Regions from separate parts of the Sodalis sp. RH19 genome, predicted to be linked through region 1. Evidence: predicted binding sites of a transcription regulator. Region 1 holds the regulator's gene; each other region holds the start of a gene.
What was found. Region 1 encodes CRP, which controls carbon source genes, mostly activating them, when cyclic AMP is high. Its sites were predicted from a motif close to ATGTGANNNNNNTCACAT; they were not measured.
Positions count from the first base shown of each region.

Region 2: a site for CRP is predicted at 3,624-3,641, ahead of idnD (L-idonate 5-dehydrogenase). Genes of this name have one in related genera too.
Region 3: a site for CRP is predicted at 1,286-1,303, ahead of azuC (stress response protein AzuC). Genes of this name have one in related genera too.
Region 4: a site for CRP is predicted at 1,820-1,837, ahead of bhsA (multiple stress resistance protein BhsA). Genes of this name have one in related genera too.

Region 1 covers NZ_CP178734.1:5,125,444-5,130,378, reverse strand. The annotation lists gene ACL2XF_RS23010 (ABC transporter ATP-binding protein) at 1-45, shown strand, start outside; gene ACL2XF_RS23005 (LysE family translocator) at 51-653, opposite strand; gene ACL2XF_RS23000 (YheU family protein) at 775-1,017, shown strand; gene ACL2XF_RS22995 (phosphoribulokinase) at 1,122-1,991, shown strand; gene ACL2XF_RS22990 (OsmC family protein) at 2,624-3,046, opposite strand; gene ACL2XF_RS22985 (hypothetical protein) at 3,006-3,194, shown strand; gene crp (cAMP-activated global transcriptional regulator CRP) at 3,362-3,994, shown strand; gene ACL2XF_RS22975 (YccS/YhfK family putative transporter) at 4,048-4,935, shown strand, end outside.
Region 2 covers NZ_CP178734.1:4,465,723-4,470,657, reverse strand. The annotation lists gene idnR (DNA-binding transcriptional regulator IdnR) at 1-205, opposite strand, end outside; gene ACL2XF_RS20145 (gluconate:H+ symporter) at 351-1,670, opposite strand; gene idnO (gluconate 5-dehydrogenase) at 1,752-2,516, opposite strand; gene idnD (L-idonate 5-dehydrogenase) at 2,532-3,563, opposite strand; gene ACL2XF_RS20130 (sulfite exporter TauE/SafE family protein) at 3,971-4,690, opposite strand; gene ACL2XF_RS20125 (LysR substrate-binding domain-containing protein) at 4,798-4,935, shown strand, end outside.
Region 3 covers NZ_CP178734.1:3,268,881-3,273,815, reverse strand. The annotation lists gene ACL2XF_RS14880 (hypothetical protein) at 1-11, shown strand, start outside; gene ACL2XF_RS14875 (alpha/beta fold hydrolase) at 229-1,050, shown strand; gene azuC (stress response protein AzuC) at 1,114-1,197, opposite strand; gene ACL2XF_RS14865 (acyl-CoA thioesterase) at 1,371-1,772, opposite strand; gene ACL2XF_RS14860 (SDR family NAD(P)-dependent oxidoreductase) at 1,873-2,667, opposite strand; gene ACL2XF_RS14855 (LysR family transcriptional regulator) at 2,912-3,799, opposite strand; gene ACL2XF_RS14850 (hypothetical protein) at 3,926-4,408, opposite strand; gene ACL2XF_RS14845 (hypothetical protein) at 4,430-4,935, opposite strand, start outside.
Region 4 covers NZ_CP178734.1:3,794,158-3,799,092, reverse strand. The annotation lists gene ACL2XF_RS17270 (PhzF family phenazine biosynthesis protein) at 1-281, opposite strand, end outside; gene ACL2XF_RS17265 (hypothetical protein) at 1,044-1,301, opposite strand; gene bhsA (multiple stress resistance protein BhsA) at 1,312-1,569, opposite strand; gene ACL2XF_RS17255 (TetR/AcrR family transcriptional regulator) at 1,945-2,613, shown strand; gene ACL2XF_RS17250 (nitrate- and nitrite sensing domain-containing protein) at 2,761-4,032, shown strand; gene nirB (nitrite reductase large subunit NirB) at 4,177-4,935, shown strand, end outside.

The sequences.
Region 1 (4,935 bases):
CAGGAACAGTTGGAGACCCTGACCCGGGAGTTCGAGTCGCAATAAGCGCGTCAGCGCCAGATCAGCAATACGCAGGCCGCCGTCAGCAGGCCCATGGCGACGTTAAAAGCGATCCAGGCGCGTTTGCTGCGCAGCAGCCGGCCGATAAGGGTGCCGAAGCCGAGCCAGATAACGCCGGAGACAATATTGACGCTGACGATGCCGACGCTGATGGCGCCGACGGAGGTGATATAGGCGCTGCCGCTCAGGCTGAAGCTGGCCACCGCGCCCAGCGCCATCAGCCAGGCCTTGGGATTAAGAAACTGCAGCAGGCCGCCCTGGTAGAAGGGAATGGGCCGGGGGGGCGGCGCGTCGGTTTCCAGTTTTTCATAGGCGGCGGTGGCTATTTTCCAGGCCAACCACAGCAGGTAAAGGCTGCCCGCCACCTTCAGCATAAAATGCAGGGACGGATAAAGCGTGATTAGGCCGCCGATGCCGAAGGCCACCAGCAGCAGGATACATTGCATGCCGAGCATGATGCCGATCATCAGCGGCATCGAGCGCCAGAAGCCAAAATTGGCGCCCGAGGCGGTAAGCAACATATTATTAGGACCAGGGGTAATGGCGGCCACCCAGAGAAACCCCAGCATTGACAGAAAAAGACTCAGTTCCACGTTTTGGCGGCTCCCCGTAAAATAACGCGTATGAAGCTACCAGTGCGCACGTGGATGCACAAGGCATAACAGGTGAAATTTACTCAACACCTTGATTTATTGACTATCGGGACACAATATCGTGATTATTCCCTGGGAACAAATCGATCCTGACACGCTCTATAACCTGATCGAGTCCTTTGTACTGCGTGAGGGCACCGATTATGGCGAGCAGGAGAAATCACTGGCGCAAAAGGTCGAGGATGTAAAACGCCAGTTGATAAGCGGCGAGGCGGTGGTGGTCTGGTCGGAATTGCATGAAAATATCAATATCATGCCGCGCGGCCGGTTTAATGACCAGGCCGGAGATACGCCGGGCGAATAGCGAAGCCCCTGGCCCCTAAGCGCTAAATATGCTAACACTCACTTCTGGGCCTTGATGCCGGGCGCACTTCTTCACGCCGCAATTCAACCAAGCGTAGGGTTACCATGTCGACAAAACACCCCATTATTGCCGTTACCGGTTCCAGCGGTGCGGGCACCACCACCACCAGCCTGGCGTTTCGTAAAATATTCCAGCAGTTGAATATCCACGCCGCCGAACTGGAGGGTGACAGCTTTCATCACTTTACCCGGCCGGAAATGGATATGGCGATCCGCAAGGCGCGGGATTTAGGGCGCCATATCAGCTACTTTGGTCCGGACGCCAATAACTTTGGCCTGCTGGAGCATACGTTTCATCAGTATGGCGATACCGGCCGCGGCCAGTCGCGTAAATATCTGCATACGTATGACGAGGCGGTGCCGTATAACCAGATCCCCGGTACCTTTACGCCCTGGCAGGCGTTGCCGGAACCGACGGACGTGTTATTTTACGAGGGGCTGCACGGCGGCGTGGTGACCGATAGCCATGACGTGGCGAAGCACGTGGATTTGCTGGTGGGCGTGGTGCCCATCGTCAACCTGGAGTGGATCCAGAAACTGGTGCGCGATACCGGCGAGCGGGGGCATTCGCGCGAGGCGGTGATGGATTCGGTGGTGAGGTCGATGGAGGATTATATTAACTACATCACGCCGCAGTTTTCCCGCACCCATATCAATTTCCAGCGGGTGCCGACCGTCGACACGTCGAACCCTTTCGCCGCCAAGGCGATTCCCTCACTTGACGAAAGTTTTGTCGTTATTCATTTCCGTAGCCTGGCGCATATCGACCTGCCTTACCTGCTGGCGATGCTGCAAGGCTCCTTTATTTCCAATATTAATACGCTGGTGGTGCCCGGGGGCAAGATGGGGCTGGCGATGGAGCTGATAATGGGGCCGCTGGTACAGCAGTTGCTGGAAGGAAAGGAAATTAAGTAAACTCGAGGCCTCGGGCGGGAACACCACGCCCGATTCGGCCCCATCGGCATGCTTTCCCTTGAACACGCCAGGATTCGCTGCGGTGTTGGCGGGCCTAGCATACCGTGGGGCGCTCGGTCGGGCGGGAACACCACGCCCGATTCGACCCCATCGGCATGCTCTCCCTTGAACACGCCAGGATTCGCTGCGGTGTTGGCGGGCCTAGCATACCGTGGGGCGCTCGGTCGGGCGGGAACACCACGCCCGATTCGACCCCATCGGCATGCTTTCCCTTGAACACGCCAGGATTCGCTGCGGTGTTGGCGGGCCTAGCATACCGTGGGGCACTCGGTCGGGCGGGAACACCACGCCCGATTCGACCCCATCGGCATGCTCTCCCTTGAACACGCCGGGTTTGAGCGCGGTGTTGGCGGGCATACCGTGCCATGGGGCGCTCGGTCGGGCAGAGAAACCATGCCCGATTCGACCCCATTGGCGCGCTCTCCCTTGAACACGCCGGGTTTGAGCGCGGTGTTGGCGGGCATACCGTGCCATGGGGCGCTCGGTCGGGCAGAGAAACCATGCCCGATTCGACCCCATTGGCGCGCTCTCCCTTGAACACGCCGGGTTTGAGTGCGGTGTTGGCGGGCCGGTTAGGCGGCGGGGGCGTGGCGTTCGTCGCGCACTTCAAAGCTGTGGGTCATATTGACCGACGCGCCGAGCATCAGTGAGACCGAGCAGTATTTTTCCGCCGATAGCGTCACCGCCCGCTCCACCGCCTTGTCGGTCAGCCCGGCGCCGGTGACGATAAAATGCAGGTTGATATGGGTAAACAGGCGCGGCGCCTCGTCGCGGCGCTCGGATGTGAGTTTGACCTCGCAGTCCCGGACGTCCTGCCGCGCTTTGTGTAAAATCGATACCACATCAATGGCGCTGCAGCCGCCGACCGACATCAATACCATTTCCATTGGGCTGGGCGCTTTTTCGCCCGCGTTCCCATCCATCAAAACCTGGTGGCCCGAGGCGGATTCGCCCATGAAAGACAACCCTTCTACCCATTTGACCCGTGCCTGCATTATGATACTCCTGATGAAAAGCTTTCCAGCAGACTACATTTTTGTTGGAAAACTGGCAATGTTACTGAACATACTTCATGCTGAAGCAAGACAACAGAAGACACTGCTTCAAACCTATGCTAAAAACAAGGCTGGATCGGCCTCATGATAATGAAAGGGCAAGAGATCGATCGGAACATCACATTACCAGACCCTAATAAGTTCCCTTACGTCGCTCCGTTTAAACGCGGAGTCAGAGTGAATAATACAAGCGCCGTAACAGGGAATACGATGTCCCGAACCTGGGATAGCGATGACAAAAGAGGATAACAGCGAATGGTTCTCGGCAAACCGCAAACAGACCCGACTCTCGAATGGTTCCTGTCTCATTGCCATATTCATAAGTATCCATCGAAGAGTACACTTATACATCAGGGTGAAAAGGCTGAAACGCTTTACTACATCGTTAAGGGCGCCGTGGCGGTGCTGATTAAGGATGAAGAAGGCAAAGAGATGATTCTCTCCTATCTTAACCAGGGAGATTTCATCGGTGAGCTCGGCCTATTCGAGGAAGGTCAGGAACGCAGTGCCTGGGTACGGGCGAAAACCGCCTGTGAAGTCGCCGAGATTTCGTATAAAAAATTCCGGCAGCTGATTCAGGTGAATCCGGATATCCTGATGCGCCTGTCGGCGCAAATGGCCAGTCGTTTACAGGTAACGTCGGAAAAAGTCGGCAACCTGGCATTCCTGGACGTTACCGGACGCATAGCGCAAACCCTGTTGAACCTGGCGAAACAACCCGACGCCATGACCCACCCCGACGGCATGCAGATAAAAATCACCCGTCAGGAAATCGGCCAGATTGTCGGCTGTTCCCGCGAGACGGTAGGACGTATTCTTAAAATGCTCGAAGATCAAAATCTTATATCCGCGCACGGTAAAACCATTGTTGTTTACGGCACGCGCTGATAGCCCCGTTATACAGGCGTGGTGCTTCGTACCACGCTTTTTTTGCTGACAGTATGTGGCGCCGGTTAATCTACCACCCTGAAGTAAACTATGCCCTGCGGCAAACCATCGTGCTATGCCTGCCGGTGGCCGCCGGCCTGTTATTCGGCAGCTTGCAAAACGGCCTGCTGTTTTCGTTGGTCCCTGCCTGCTGCAATATCGCCGGCCTCGATACCCTGCATAAACGGTTTTTCAAGCGCCTGGCCGTCGGCGGTGCGCTGTTCGCGCTGAGCAGCGTGCTGATCCAGGTGCTGTTGGCCGTGCCGGTGCCGTTGCCCTTGGTGATGCTCGGCCTGGCGCTGCTGTTCGGCGTTACCGGTGAAATCAGCCCGCTGCACGGCCGTTTATTGCCCGCCGCGCTTATCGCCGCCATCTTTACCCTGGGCCTGGCCGGCAATGTGCCGCCCGTCGTGCCGCCGCTGCTGTATATTGCCGGCACCGCCTGGTACGGACTGTTCAACGCCCTGTGGTTCCGGTTGTGGAAGGAGCAGCCGATGCGGGAATCTCTTAGCCTGCTGTATCGGGAGCTGGCGGATTATATCGAGGCGAAATATACCCTGCTGACACAGCATACCGATCCGGAAACCGCCCTGCCGCCGCTGTTTGCCCGCCAGCAGGCGGTGATTGATCTGATTGCCCAGGTATACCAGCAGCTTTATATGCTGTCGGCCAATGATCAGCTGCAGTACAAACGCCTGCTGCGTTCTTTCCAGGTGGCGCTGGATTTGCAGGAGCATATCGCCGTCAGCCTGCACCAGCCGGACGAAGTACAAAAACTGGTGGCGCAAAGCCACGCCGAGGCGGTTATCCGCTATAACGCCCGGTTGATTGCCGCGCGGTTGCGGGTACTGGCGGATGATATTCTCTATCACCGGCAGCCGGGGCGTTTTAACATGGCCACC
Region 2 (4,935 bases), 660 kb from region 1:
GGATGCCGATGGAGTGGCTGATGGAATTCAGCATCATCTCCGGCGCCCTGTTTGGAATATAATTCAACTCTTCGATAATACCGGCTATTTTGGTCCCGGTCGCCTTGGCAACTTTTTCCGGCGTGCGCAGATAACGGCTGACCGTGGTTTTGGTGACGCCGGCAAAGGTGGCGATGTCTTGCATGCTGACCCGGTATTTTTTCATTCCACCCTCACTGACGATCCCGGTCCTGTTGCCATGGCCGGCAGACCGGGGATAGCCTTTCGCGCGACGCTCCAGGCGTTCTGTCGGACTGGGCGCGTCTGGTGCATATCCCCGGCCTCCCTATCAATTATTTTCAGTGCGCCAACTAATGGATAATCATATTGAGCAATAGTACACCGGCTAATCCGATAAACGAGATAAGTGTTTCCATGACCGTCCAGGTTTTTAAGGTTTCAGCCACGCTCAGGTTAAAATAACCCTTAAACAGCCAAAAACCCGGGTCGTTGACATGGGATGCGATCACGCTGCCCGCGCCGGTCGCCAGCACCATAAGCGCCGGGTCGGCATGGGTGACGGCGATAATCGGCAAAACAATGCCCGAGGTGGTGATCGCCGCCACGGTGGCCGACCCCAGCGCGATGCGCAACAACGCCGCGACGCACCAGCACATGACAAGCGGCGACAGCGACGTGCCGCGCATGATATTGGCGATAAAATCACCGACGCCGCTGTCCACCAGTACCTGTTTAAAGGCGCCGCCGCCGGCGATAATAAAGATGATCATGGCGATGGCGGCAATGGAATCGCCCAGGATATCCATCACCTGGCCGATCTGGCGCCCGCTGCGCAGGCCGAGAGTAAAAATACCCAGTACGATGGCGGCAAACAGCGCCACGGCGGGATTACCAATAAATTCCAGCAACAGACGCACGCCGTCGTCTTTCGCCATGGTCATGTCGGCGATCGCAGCCAATGCCATCAGAATGACCGGGATAATGGCCACGGTCACACTGACGGCAAAACCGGGCATTTCCTGTTCGGTAAAAATTTTCGGGTTGAATAATCCCGCCGGCGGTTCTTTTTCAAATTTTTTCAGCAGCTTGGAAAAAAGGGGGCCGGCGATAATGACGGTCGGAATAGCGATGATCAGGCCATAAATCAGCGTGGTGCCCAGGTTGGCGTTAAAAATGATGGCGATAGCGGTAGGGCCGGGATGCGGCGGCAAAAAGCAGTGGGTCACCGACAGGGCGGCAACCATCGGAATGCCCACATACAGCAAAGGCAGCCCCGAGGCGGCCACAATGGTAAATACCAACGGCAACAAGAGGACGAAACCGACTTCATAGAACATTGCCAGGCCGACCACCAGCCCGGTTATCACCAGCGCCCACTGGATGCGTTGTTTGCCAAAAAACTGTATCAGCGTCGTGGCGATGCGCTGGGCGGCGCCGGTATCGGAGATCAGGCGTCCGAGCATGGCGCCGAATCCCAGGATCATCGCCAAACCACCCAAGGTGCCGCCAATACCGTTTTGAATCGAGTGCATGACCGCCAGCGGTTTCATGCCCTCGGCGATACCCACCACCGCCGCCACAAACACCAGGGCGATAAAACCATTGACTTTAAATTTGATCATCAATATCAGGAGTAATATTACCCCCAATGCAATAATTATAATCGGCATATACAATCCCCATGCTAATGACGAAAAGTCGCCCGCGGGCGGCTCCCGTCATTTATTTATTATTCGTTATTTTTTTTACTTTCAGACTGCCGCTAACATACCGCCGTCAACAAAGATCAGGTGACCGTTGACAAAATCAGAGGCTTTCGCCGCCAGGAATACCGCGGCGCCGATAAGTTCCTGCGGGTCTCCCCAGCGGGCGGCCGGGGTGCGTTTGGTCAGCCAGGCGGTGAATTCCTGGTTATCGACCAGGGCTTTGGTCATTTCGGTATTAAAATAGCCGGGGGCGATGCCGTTAACCTGAATATTATAACGGGCCAGTTCCACACACATGCCGCGGGTCAGCATTTTAACCGCGCCCTTTGACGCCGCATAGGGGGTAATGGTGTCACGGCCGAGTTCGCTTTGCATGGAGCAAATATTGATGATTTTACCCCGGTTGCGTTTGATCATGTTACGGGCAACCGCTTGTGAAACCAAAAATACCGCCGTTTGATTTACCGCGATAATATCGTTCCAGTCTTTCTCAGGAAATTCGGTAAACGGATGGCGTCGCTGGATGCCGGCATTGTTAATCAAAATATCAATAGGGCCGATATCGGACTCAATTTGCTCAATAGCGCTATTAACGGCCTGGCTTTTCGTCACATCAAATGCGACAGAATAAGCGGTATACCCTTGGTCCCGTAACTGCTGCGCCGCTTTTTCCGCGCGGGCGGCGGTAATATCATTGATGATGATTTCCGCACCCGATTGCGCCAGTCCGTTGGCCAATAAAAAACCAATGCCTTGGGCGGAGCCGGTAATCAGCGCTTTTTTATTTTTTAATGAAAAAATATCGTTCATTTTGGATCCCTATTTTCAAAAAACCAACTGTACTTTTGACGCTAACGATTTGTCCGCCGCGAAGATCAACGCCTGTTCAAGTTCGGCCTGCGGATATTCACCGGATAACAACGGCAGCGGGTCGATGGTGCCGTTGCCCAGCCAGGCCACGGCGGTATTAAATTCGGTGGTGAAACGAAAACTCCCCACCAGCCTGATTTCCTTGGCTATGACCATCATCATGGGGAACTCCGGCGTCACGCCGCCCATGCCGACCTGGACTAAGGTACCCCTGGCCCGGGTTAATTCCAGGCAGCGCGTAATGGACTGGGGATGGCCCGAGGCTTCGAACGCGATATCGAAGTAGCCTTTTTGATCGGCATACGCGGAGAAATCACCGGCCGCCGCATGCAGGGTTTTGGTGGCGCCCATTTGGGCGGCGATATCCAGGCAACGCTGGCTCAGGTCGGCGCAGATGATTTCCCGCGCGCCCGAGGCCTTGGCGGCCGCCACCAGCAAGCTGCCGATAGGCCCGACGCCGGAGACAAAAACGGTTTTACCCTTAACGTCCCCGGCCTGATTCACGGCGTGAATGGCCACCGCCAGCGGTTCGGCAAAAGCCATGACGCGTTCATCGAGGGCATTGTCAAAGGGGATGCATTGTTCCGTATCCACGACTTTAAATTGCGTGAATCCGCCATCCACATGCGGGAAATACATGGCGCTGCCGAAAAAGCGCATATTAATACATTGATTTTCCTCACCGGACAGACAATATTTACACTGTTTACAGGGCTTGCTGGGGTTAATGGCCACGCTCTGGTTAACGGATAACCCCGGGGCATCGCTTTTTACCACATGGCCGATAACTTCGTGCCCCAGAATCATGGGCTGGCGCACTTTGAAATTTCCGACCGCACCCTCCTGGTAATAATGCAGATCGGATCCGCAAATCCCGCCGCGGGATATTTTAACCAAGGTCCCCTGGCCGGAATATTCTACGTTTTGCGCCACCACGGCAACGGCTTTTTTCCCGGTAACCACGCAAGACTGGGTATCAACGTTCATTTTTATTTCCTCAACGGTAATGTCGTTGAGGTGCAGTTAAACGGCTATGGATGTGCAAAACTGTGATGGATGTCACTTAAAAATGATGTAACGAAAATGATGTAACGCATAACGTGATTGACTTAATAAAAAGCAACCTCCGTTCAAAATGAACAAGAAATAATGTGAATAACCCGGTATGGTAAATTGGCCGCTAAATAGATGCTAATTATGTTATTAGGTATTTGCTATCCCTCATTATTACGGATCGCGAGAGTACGCCTCTGATAAACAGGCGATAGTTACCGCCGCCGCCTGTCCAGGCATTGTCGGTTGCCGGTGCTGGCTTTATGTATGCTTGGCCATTGGGTTCTATTTTTTATTTTTATGGATTTTATAGCGCGTTATATTCCGCAGGGAATCATTTATCAATTAAGCGCGTCCCAAATCATTGAGGCGCCCGCCACCATCATCATGGCGTCAATCAGGCGGTTAAAGGTTTTTTCAGCCATTTTCACCAAGAATATTTTACCGATGTACATGCCGGCAACCAGCGTACCGCCTACCATCAGGCCACTGATAACGACGGACCGCGGTAGGGCGCCGATGGCCCCGAACGCCGATGCCTTGGCAAGGTAGATAGCAAAGGAGGCGGCCGCTTCCGTCGACAGCAGCGCGCCTTTTGTCAGCCCATACCCGGCAAAAAGGGGGATGGTCAGCGGGCCCGTGGAGAAAACCACCCCGGTGAGGTAACCGACCAGTGCGCCCGCCAGCGCCAGTTGCATGGCGTTGAGCGTTATTGCCCGGGCATTGGCCCAGTGGCGCGCCGGGATCAGCAGGAAGAAAAACAGGCCGATGCAGAAGTTGGAGAGGGACGCAGGCATCAGCCACAGCGTATTGGCGCCCAGGACGGCGGCGGGGATACCCGGCAGGGAATACCACAGAAAGGCCCTGATATTGATGTCCCTGCGCCACATAAGCACACGCGAAACATTACCCATAATGGCGGCGATGGCCATGATGGGAACCGCGGCCTTGGGACCAAAGGTATACGCCAGCGCCGGCAACAGCATGATGGAAGCGCCTGTGCCCACCATGCCGCTGATGATGCCGGCCGCTATTCCAATAATGACAATGATCAGATACATCACGCCGGCACGTCCTTTTTCAGGGGGTAGTAACCATGATGATAGCGATCAGAAATGGAATGGCGCGTGATAAAATATCACGCAATAGTGATAAAAAAGGACTGGTTATGCATTCACTCCCACCCCTGGCGGCATTACGGGCATTTTTGGTTGCATGCCATGCCGGCAGCTATACCGCCGCCGCCAAAGAATTATGTATTACCCATGGGGCGGTCAGCCGCCATATGCAGGTGGTTGAAAAATGG
Region 3 (4,935 bases), 1.9 Mb from region 1:
AATCACATTGATTTTCCTGTGACCTTAGGCCTGCATATTCTTTTTGCCGGCATCAAGCCGCCATTATCTTTTGGCGGCGGATGGCGGCTTACTCTTTTCGTTCCTAATCTTGATAGGTTGACCCGGTAATTGATGGCGCCCGCCAGGCGTTCTCATGCCCCGTATGCAATGCCGACGATAGCGTCGGCGGCTCTTATCCCCACTCACCCGAAAAAAGGATCAGACAACATGAGCACTATCACAACCGATGACGGGACGCAGATATTCTATAAGGACTGGGGCACCGGCCAGCCGGTGGTTTTTTCCCACGGCTGGCCGCTGACCGCCGATGCCTGGGACAGCCAGATGATGTTCCTTGCCGACAAGGGCTATCGGGTTATCGCCCATGACCGGCGCAGCCATGGCCGGTCGGCCCAGACGTGGGACGGGAATGATATGGATACCTATGCCGATGATCTCGCGGCCCTTATCGCCAGCCTGGATCTGCAGGACGCCATCCTTATCGGCCATTCCACCGGCGGCGGGGAAGTGGCGCGCTATATCGGTCGCCATGGTACCGGACGCGTGGCCAAAGCGGTGCTGATAAGCGCGGTGCCGCCGCTGATGCTACAAACGGCGGCGAATCCCGAGGGCGTGCCGATAACGGTTTTCGACGGTATCCGGGCCGGCGTGTCGGCGGATCGATCGCAATTTTATCAAGATCTCGCGGTCTCGTTTTATGGTTATAACCGCGACGGCGCCAAACTCTCCCAGGGGGTGATAGATGCTTTCTGGCTGCAGGGGATGGCGGGCGGCATCGCCGGGCAATATGCCTGCATCAAGCAGTTCTCGCAGACGGATTTCACCGAGGATCTGAAAAAATTCGACGTGCCGACCCTGGTGCTGCAGGGCGATGACGATCAAATCGTGCCGCTAGAGGTTTCGGGCCGTAAATCAGCCAAGATCATTCCCGACGCCACGTTAAAAGTATTGGCCGGCGCGTCCCACGGTATGTGTACCGTGGATGCCGATAAGGTGAACGCCGCGCTGCTTGAATTTCTCCAGGCCTGATTTCATCAGCGTTTTTTTGCCAAAAAAAAAGCTGCCGCGGCAGCTTTTTTGACGTCATGGAAATTAATACATGGCACCGGGCGGTACGTCTTTCACGGTATTAACGTATGACAGCAGAATTTTTTTCAGGAATTTACGGAATTTCATATGCTTTCCCTCACCAGGTTTGTTCGCCTGTAACGTGTTTGCGTTTGATGAGGTAATAATATGACCTCCGTCACATAAATGCAAATATTTGTGATGCGCATCACATAAAAAAGAGCATTTTTTTACAATCCCGGCGACGTGTTTTAACACATCGCGTCAATCCGGGGCGGGGATTATAACAGCGGGGTCGCTTTGTCATTTTCATCCACCGCGACAAAATTAAACTGCCCCCGCACCACTTCCTCCCGGCCCGCCGCGTACATATCTTCAAGGAAAATGGCGACATCCACGGTGATGCTGGTCCTGCCCACCCGGCTTACCCTGCCCACCAGCTCGATAATGGTGCCGGAAGGAATGGGCCGGCTGAAGGTGATTTTTTCCGTGGATACCGTTACCAGCCGTTTGCGGCAGAAGCGGGTGGCGGTGATAAAGGAAACCTCATCCATCCATGCCAGGGCGGTGCCGCCGAACAGGGTCGAATGATGGTTTATGGTGGTGGGAAACACCACCTTGGCGACGGTGGTGGTGGATTGCAGGATTTTTTGCTTTATTTCTGCGCTTAACTCATCGTGCATAGCAATACCTTCACATCTTTTTAACAAGTTAGTGAAGTGATTATGCCTGATATCGCGCGCGCATCCCAGAGGTGCGGCAGGGCCGGAGTTCAGGTCGCCGCTAGACGATACTGTTGATAACCCCGCCGTCCACCCGCAGCGCCGCGCCGGTGGTGGCCGATGCTTGCCGGGAGCAGGTATATACCACCAGGTTGGCCACTTCCTCGGGGGTCGCCAGCCGTTGGATAATAGAGGTTGACCGGTGGGTGCGCACAAAATCGGTTCCCGCCTGTTCAATACTCACGCCCGCATCCCGGGCGGAATCCTTCAGCATCTCGCGCACGCCTTCGGACAGCGTTGGGCCGGGCAGTACCGAGTTTACCGTGACCCCGGTGCCGGCGGCGAGTTTGGCCAGCCCGCCCGCGACGGCCAGCTGCGCCGTTTTGGTCACCCCGTAATGGATCATTTCCGGCGGGATATTAAGCGCCGACTCCGATGAAATAAACACGATGCGCCCCCAGTCGCGTTCCAGCATGCCTTGCAGGTAAAAACGCGCCAGTCGTATGCCGGACATAACGTTGGTCTGGAAATAACGCTCCCACTCATCGTCATCCACGTCGAAAAAAGGCTTAGGGCCGTAAATGCCGGCGTTATTGACGATAATATCGGCGGCGGGTACGGCGCCGGTAAGCGTAGCCACGCCCGCCGCATCGGACAAATCAGCCGCCACGCCTTCAACCGCCGCCTGCGGCACCGTGTGTCGCAACTGGCCCAGCGCCTTGTCTACCGTGGTCTGGCTGCGGCCGTTAATCACCACTGACGCGCCGGCGCGCGCCAGCCCAGTGGCGATGGCAAAACCGATGCCGCCGGTGGAGGCGGTGACGATGGCGCGTTTTCCCGATAAATCAATATGCATAATAATCTCCAGAAAAAAATGCGAGGACATAGAGCGGGACAACCTGTTCACCAGCTTATCTCCGCCGGCCGTAAGACGCGACAATAAGTTCGCTTCTGATGATGCTGAAGGCGTGCGTCTGAATGAATGATAGGTCATGATGGTTGCGGCGTTAAGCGGGGCAAGGCGAACCCGTGCGTCTTTGTGACGCGGTCCTCACGCGGCGCCGGCGATATCGGGCAGGCAAACTGCCGTTGGCCTGCGGTTATGCCAGGTTTTCAGCCAGGAAGTGCAGTAGCCGTTTGATGCGGGGCGGCTGGAATTTATTCCGGTTATACAAGGCGAAAAGGGGCGCCGGTTCGATAAAATACTGATCCAATACCGTCACCAGCCGGCCCGCGGCCAGGTCTTCACTGATATCCAGGATCGACTTATAAGCGAATCCGTATCCCATGACGGCCCATTTGCGGCTGATGTCGTCGTCATTGGTGGTGTAGGCGGGGGTCATGGTCAGCTGCCGCGGCATTTTTGCTTCATCGCGATAAACCCATTGCTCCTGATTGCCCAAGGTATTAATCAGGGCAATGGACGGCAATGCCTGCAAATGGGGGGGCGCCAGCGGTGGATCCAATTGCGCCAGCAGCGCCGGAGCAACGCATACCACCCGATGACTGTCGGCCAGTTTATAGGCCGTCATGCCGGCGTCGTCGTGCTGTCCATAGCGGATGGCGATGTCAATGTCGTCGCCGATCGGGGCGGTCGTGGCGTCGGCCAGAGAGAGAATAAAGTGAATGGCGGGAAAGTCTTGGCGAAAGCGCTCCAATAAGCCGATCAGACGATTGCGGCCAACGTCGGAGGGGGCGGTAATGCGTATCGCGCCTTTGATGTCATCCTTGCCCGAACGCAACAGCTCGGTGACGTCATTAAGCTGTTCCACGGCGCGCTGGCTATAGCTTAGGAACAGCTTGCCCTCGTCGGTCAGCCTGAGCTGGCGGGTGGTCCGTTCAAACAGGCGCACCTTGAGACCGGTCTCCAGACGCACGATGCAGGCGCTCGCCGCCGCCGGAGAACAACCGAGCTTACGTCCCGCCGCCGAAAAACTGCCCAACATCGCCGCTTCGATAAAAAGTCGCAAATCACTTAAACGTTCCACTCATTATCCTTAATCTCATCTCTTTTACATTAGCATCCTTTATTATGCTGGATGACGGCGGAATTCGCCTCATTCTGCCGTTGCGTTAATTCCCCATGCCAACATAAAGTATTGACAACGGCTAATTTAAGGTATATGGCCAGCGTCTTGACCCGCGCGCGCCGCCGCCAGCCGCGCCCTGAAATCATTCAGCGCGCTAATCTCTCGCCGCAGCGCGTTTGCCCGCGCCGTCTGCCCGCGCCGGACCGGGCTTATGTCGGTACCGGGAATCAGCCTGGCCAACGCCGCCAGCAGCTCAGGCAGGGGCTGGTTTTTGTTCTGCCTGACAAAATGGCTAAGCGCGACATAAGTCAGCGGAATATAAGCTGATTCATTATGCACAATCATCCGTGGATGACGGCGGTAGAAGCCCAACAGCTGGATTTTCGCATCCGCGACAATCTCATTTTCCCGGCAAGTGCCTTCACGGGCCGGCGCCTGCGCCGGCCTGAAACGACGGTCCTTCGCCCGAACTCCCGCGGCCGGCGGCAGGCCGCTTAGCCGCCCGGCGCCGATATCCGCGAAAACGCCCAGGGCGGCACTGACAAAAGAAATATCTGACCATCGCATATCAACTTCCTCTGAAATGAGTCACAGTGGTTGGTTCTGGGTTATCCGCTGATGCAGCAGGTCATCGACGATAAGCAGGTCCTGCCGCCAAAGCGCGCATGCCTGGTCCAGGTCATCATTAATGCCGGTTAACCTTTGTTCGCGCCTTGTTATCGCCCGGCCGACAAAATAATCCAGTGAATCCAGCAGGGCGGCGGCGGCGCGGGCGCGGGCGGCGGCGAGCCCCCCGGGATAGCACGCGATCAAATCATCCAACTGCCGTCGTACTTCCCCGCTCAGCGCGTTGTTTCTGTCGCCGTCCATAAGATGATCCTCCAGGGACAGCGTAATAAGGCGGGGAGGATGGGGCAGCAGCGGCGCCAGGCTGTTTTCCAATGCGCAACGGGTTGTCTCGCGCGGTTTCCCCTCCTCGTCATGCAGTATCATTATCAGCCGTCGCCCGAGATCGGGAAAACGGTTCTGCAAGGCGGCCAGAAAACGGATTTCCGGCTGAGCCAGCCCCGGCTGGCCCGCGCCGTGGACATACA
Region 4 (4,935 bases), 1.3 Mb from region 1:
GCCCTAAAGCCGCTTTCCAGCATCGCATGGGCAGTGCCGAGCGTGGGATGGCCGGCAAAAGGCAATTCTCCTGCCGGGGAGAAAATACGCACATGATAATCGGCGCCGGCGGCCGAAGGCGGCAGGACAAACGTGGTTTCGGATAAATGAGTCCAGCGGGCCACGGCCAGCATCTGCCGATCGGATAAGCCATCGGCATCCAGGATCACCGCCAGGGGATTGCCCATCAACGCAGTGGCGGTAAACACATCGACCTGTTTAAATCGACGCAGCTCGGTCATAACCCATCCTTTTTAACAGTAAGGCGATTATTGCCGATTCTGGCGTGGTTGCAGGATAACTGCAAGGACGGTAAGAGGGATATTGCGCTTTGAGATAACCGCCAGGCCAGGGGAGCGGTTAACCCGCCGCCTCAGCGGACGGGCGGCAAAAAAAACTGCGCCGCCAACTGTCAATAAAAGCACCTGACAGTTGGGGCGCAGCTCTCAATGGGTTTTATACCAGAGGATCGCAACCCTTAGCCGCGGCCCGGTCCGCCGCCATGGTGATAACCGCCGCCGCCGCCATGACCGCCGCCGCCGCCCCAAGGAGGTGGCCACAGGCAACCGCTAAGCGCGGCGCTAAGAACAATAATTCCGACAAATGCTAAAATGCGACGCATTGTTTTGCTCCATATATTAATAATTACGTTACCGTTAGATGATTATCCATTCGTTAAAAGGGGTCAACGGCGGCAACCGTAAAGATATTTGGCACAGATGTTTCTATTTGCGTTTATTGCATGGAAGCGTAAATTTGGCGGAAAACGGCAGGGCTAATTTATTCATTAACATAGGAAAAAGCTTATTTAGGGCTTTTATTTATTTTAATAAAGATATAATTAAGAATATTCCTGACAGAGGATAGCAACGGGCAGGAGAAAAGAAAGCGTTATTTTGTTACAACGTAAAAAAAAGCGTTTGCGCGATGATATTACGCAAACGCTTTAGGGAAAATAATGAATGGGCCAAGCCCGGATTTTTTGATGACGCGCCGGTAAAGCGCTATTCATAAACGACCGACGTACTGTGCATATTATTGCGCCCCGACACCGACGTTACCGGATAGGCGCGGTTATCGACGCGTACGGCGCGTTCACTGCCATGACCGGGCAGGGTAGGCAACCCTGTCCTGGCGCCCACGGTCGTCAATACCACCTGGTGAGGCTCATACCGGGCGGTATTGATGGTGTCGGCGGCAACACTGCCGAACGACACCATGGCGGCCAGGGCAACGATACCAAGATTAACTTTGTTCATCATGGCGCCATCCTTATTGGTAAATTACCGCCGTGCCATGCAGGTTATTCTGGCCGGTGGTGGAGGTAATCACAAAAGACTTCGCGCCTTCGGCCGAAGCCTTGGCGGACAGCTGGCTTTCCAGCGAAGACAGGTTGGCGCCGCCGGTGGCGCTGATGACGCCTACCGGCTGCTGACCCGCCGGGGCGGAGGTCGCCAGTTCTGCGGCAAAACTACCGAAAGAGACGGCGCTCAGGGCGATGGCGGCGATGGCATATTTTACGTTTTTCATAATCTTATCTCTCTATGCATTCTGGTTGCAGGATTTGTGGGTCAACGCTATTTGTTAACGTTCGATAAGTAAATACTAGTCCTCCTGGCGGCGTTGATCAACTAAATTTTTAATGATCGTTAATATAATAGATAAGCCATTGTTAATAATAAAAATTTATTTTTATTGTCAACGCTCACTCACTTTGGGTTGGAGAGGCCGCCGCAAGGGAGGAACAGGCATGGCCGCCAAATTTAACATTCTTTGGGCAATGTGACGAAAGGCACTTGTAATTTTTGTAATGATCGTTAATTATATAGGTGCCGGCTGATATCCACAAGGACGTTGTGCAAGCGGCAAGATGCCAGGCATAAAAATGCGATAAGAGAGGATGTTATGAATACCGATCATGTTGCGCCCATACGGAAAGGACGCGGACGCCCAAAACAGTTCGACCGTGACGATGCGCTGGATAAAGCGCTGGAACTGTTCTGGCGCCACGGCTACGAAGCGACCTCGCTGACCGATCTGGTGGAGGCCACCGGGGCCAAGGCCCCGACGCTGTACGGCGAGTTCGGCAATAAGGAAGGCCTGTTCCGCGCGGCGGCCGAACGCTACGTGGCGAAATTCGCCGAACGGGGTAAGGTGCTGCTGGCCGACCCCGCCTGTACGGCGGCGCAGGCGGTTGAAAATTTCCTGCGCGATACCGCGGCGCTGTACACCGACAAAGATTTGCCCTCGGGCTGCTTTATTATCTGTACGTCCGCCGCGCTCTCGTCTTCATCCGACGCCGTGGCGAAACTGCTGCGCGCGCGGCACCATTTCCAGGAAAACATGCTGGCGGATTTCCTGCGCGCGCGCCAGGCCCAGGGAGAATTGCCGGCCGGCACTCATGTGCCCACCCTGGCGAAATATCTGACCTGTATCCTGCAGGGGATGTCGGTGCAGGCCCGTGACGGCGCTACCCGCGCGGATCTGGATACCATCGTTACCACGTTGATGAAAGTGTGGCCGACTCTGGCGCGCATCGGCGCGGCCGCCGCCCGGGATACGGCACAGGTTTAACGGCGCCGCGCCGACCCGGCGCGGCCGAAAAGACAGCGGCGCGACGCAGATAAAGTTGATTCTGCGCAGGGCGCCGGTGTCCTGCGCTACGTAATATGCGTTTATCAGGTCACGTCGTGGCAATTCCGGACTGGATAAATGAACCCATTGATTGCCGATACTCCCACCGCTATTCGTTTCCTGCAGGCCTCGCGGCAAAGCGAGATCGCGGCGTTGCGACGTTTGCTGCAAACCGGCGAACTGGTGGGGGCGGTCAGTCAATTGGTGCATATGCTGCAACGCGAACGTGGCGTAACCACCCTTTACCTGAGCTCGGGCTTGCACGCCGATACGCTTGAAAAACCGGCGCGCGATGCCGTTATTGCCGAGCGTGCCGTATTGCGGCTATTGGGCCGGGAGGAAGGCGTCAATCGGCCGGCGTCCGACAGCCAAAGGCTGGGGCGAATTGCCGCGGTATGTTATGCGCTGGGACGTTTGCCAGCGTTACGCCGCCGCATCCGGCGGGCCGGGATCGATCAGGCGCAGGCGGCGGCGGTATTCAACGCGGTGATCCGCAGCCTGCTGGCGCTGGTATTCGACGCGGCGGATACGGCGGCGGAGCCGGCTGTTTCCCGGGCGTTGATCGCCATGTTCAGCTTTATGCAGGGCAAAGAGCTGGCGGGGCAGGAACGGGCGCAGGGCGCGGCGGTGTTTGCCGCGCGCGCATTTAGCGCCGCCGCCCGCCAACAGTTGCTGGACCTGATTGAAGGCCAGGAGCGGTGTTTCGCCACCTTCGGCGAATTCAGCGATCCCCTTAACCTGCAGCGCTGGGGCGAGATGGCGCGTGACGGCGATTGCGATGTCGAGCGGCTGCGCCGCATCGTTCTCACGGGTAACATCGCCGCGGATCACAGCCTGCGTTGGTATGAGGCGACGACCCGCCGTATCGACCTGATGAAGGGGGTCGAGGACGGACTGGCGGCGGTATTGATGCAATTATGCCGGGCCGGCATCGACGCCGCGCAAGACGCCGCGGGCGACTGGCCGGGAGATGCCGCGCTGGAAGCCCTGCTGGCGCGTCAGATGGACCAACCGGTGGAGTATAGCGTATTCGTTGCCGCCGCCGGACCGGACGACGCCGCTGAGCCGCTGGGCAATAACGGCCTCAGCCCGCAGCTGGGACGATCGGTATTATCTCTCGTCGGGCAACAATCGCGCCGGCTGCGGGAACTAGCCGATGAGCTGGCGCAACTGCGCGCCACCCTTAATGACCGGCGGCAAGTCGAAGACGCCAAGCTGCTGCTGATGCGTCATCAGCGGTTAAGCGAGGAAGAGGCCTATAACGCCCTGCGGCGTATGGCAATGAACCAAAATAAAAAGCTGACGGAAGTGGCCGCGGCCATCCTGGCGGTGGAAGAGATATTGACCGGCCGGCCATAACGGCGGGCCGGGGGTAAACGACATCAGGATATGACTTCGTGTTAAGCCAATGGCGGCGTAGCGCGGGTCAAGGATAAAGGCGTCCAAAAGCATGCAGTCATTGCATGTTTTTGGACGCCTTTTTTTTATGTAAGGACTTTTGTTATGAACAAACCCGTATTAGCTGTCATCGGCCACGGCATGGTGGGCCAGTATTTTCTGGAACAGCTGGTAGCGCGCGAGCTGCACCGGCGTTACCGCATCATCGTCTTCGGCGCCGAGCGCCGCCCCGCTTACGATAGAGTACATTTGTCGGCGTATTTTTCCGGGCGCAGCGCGGGATCGCTGTCGCTGGTGCCCGACGGTTTTTTTGCATTGCATGACATCGAATTGCGCGGCGCCACCACCGTTACCGCCATCGATCGTCAGCGGCAATGCCTGACGGATAACCACGGCGGAACAACGCCCTACGATCGGCTGGTGCTGGCCACCGGATCCTATGCCTTTGTGCCGCCGATTCCCGGCTGCGATCTACCCGGCTGCCTGACGTACCGAACCCTGGACGATCTTGACGCCATCGCCGCGCGGGCGCGCCAGTCACGGCGCGGCGCGGTGATCGGCGGCGGCCTGCTGGGGCTGGAAGCCGCCAATGCCCTGCGGCAGCTGGGACTGGAAACCCATGTGATCGAGTTTGCCCCGCGGCTGATGGCGGTGCAGCTTGATGAAGGCGGCGCGGCCATGCTGCGGCGGAAAATCGACGCTTTGCAGGTAACCGTGCACACCGGCAAAAACACCCGCCGTATCACCCCTGCCGGCCAAGACGGCCTGCGGCTGGAATTTGCCGACGGCGGGTCGCTTGATACCGATCTTATCCTGTTTTCCGCCGGTATCCGTCCCATGGACCGGTTGGGCCATCAGTGCGGA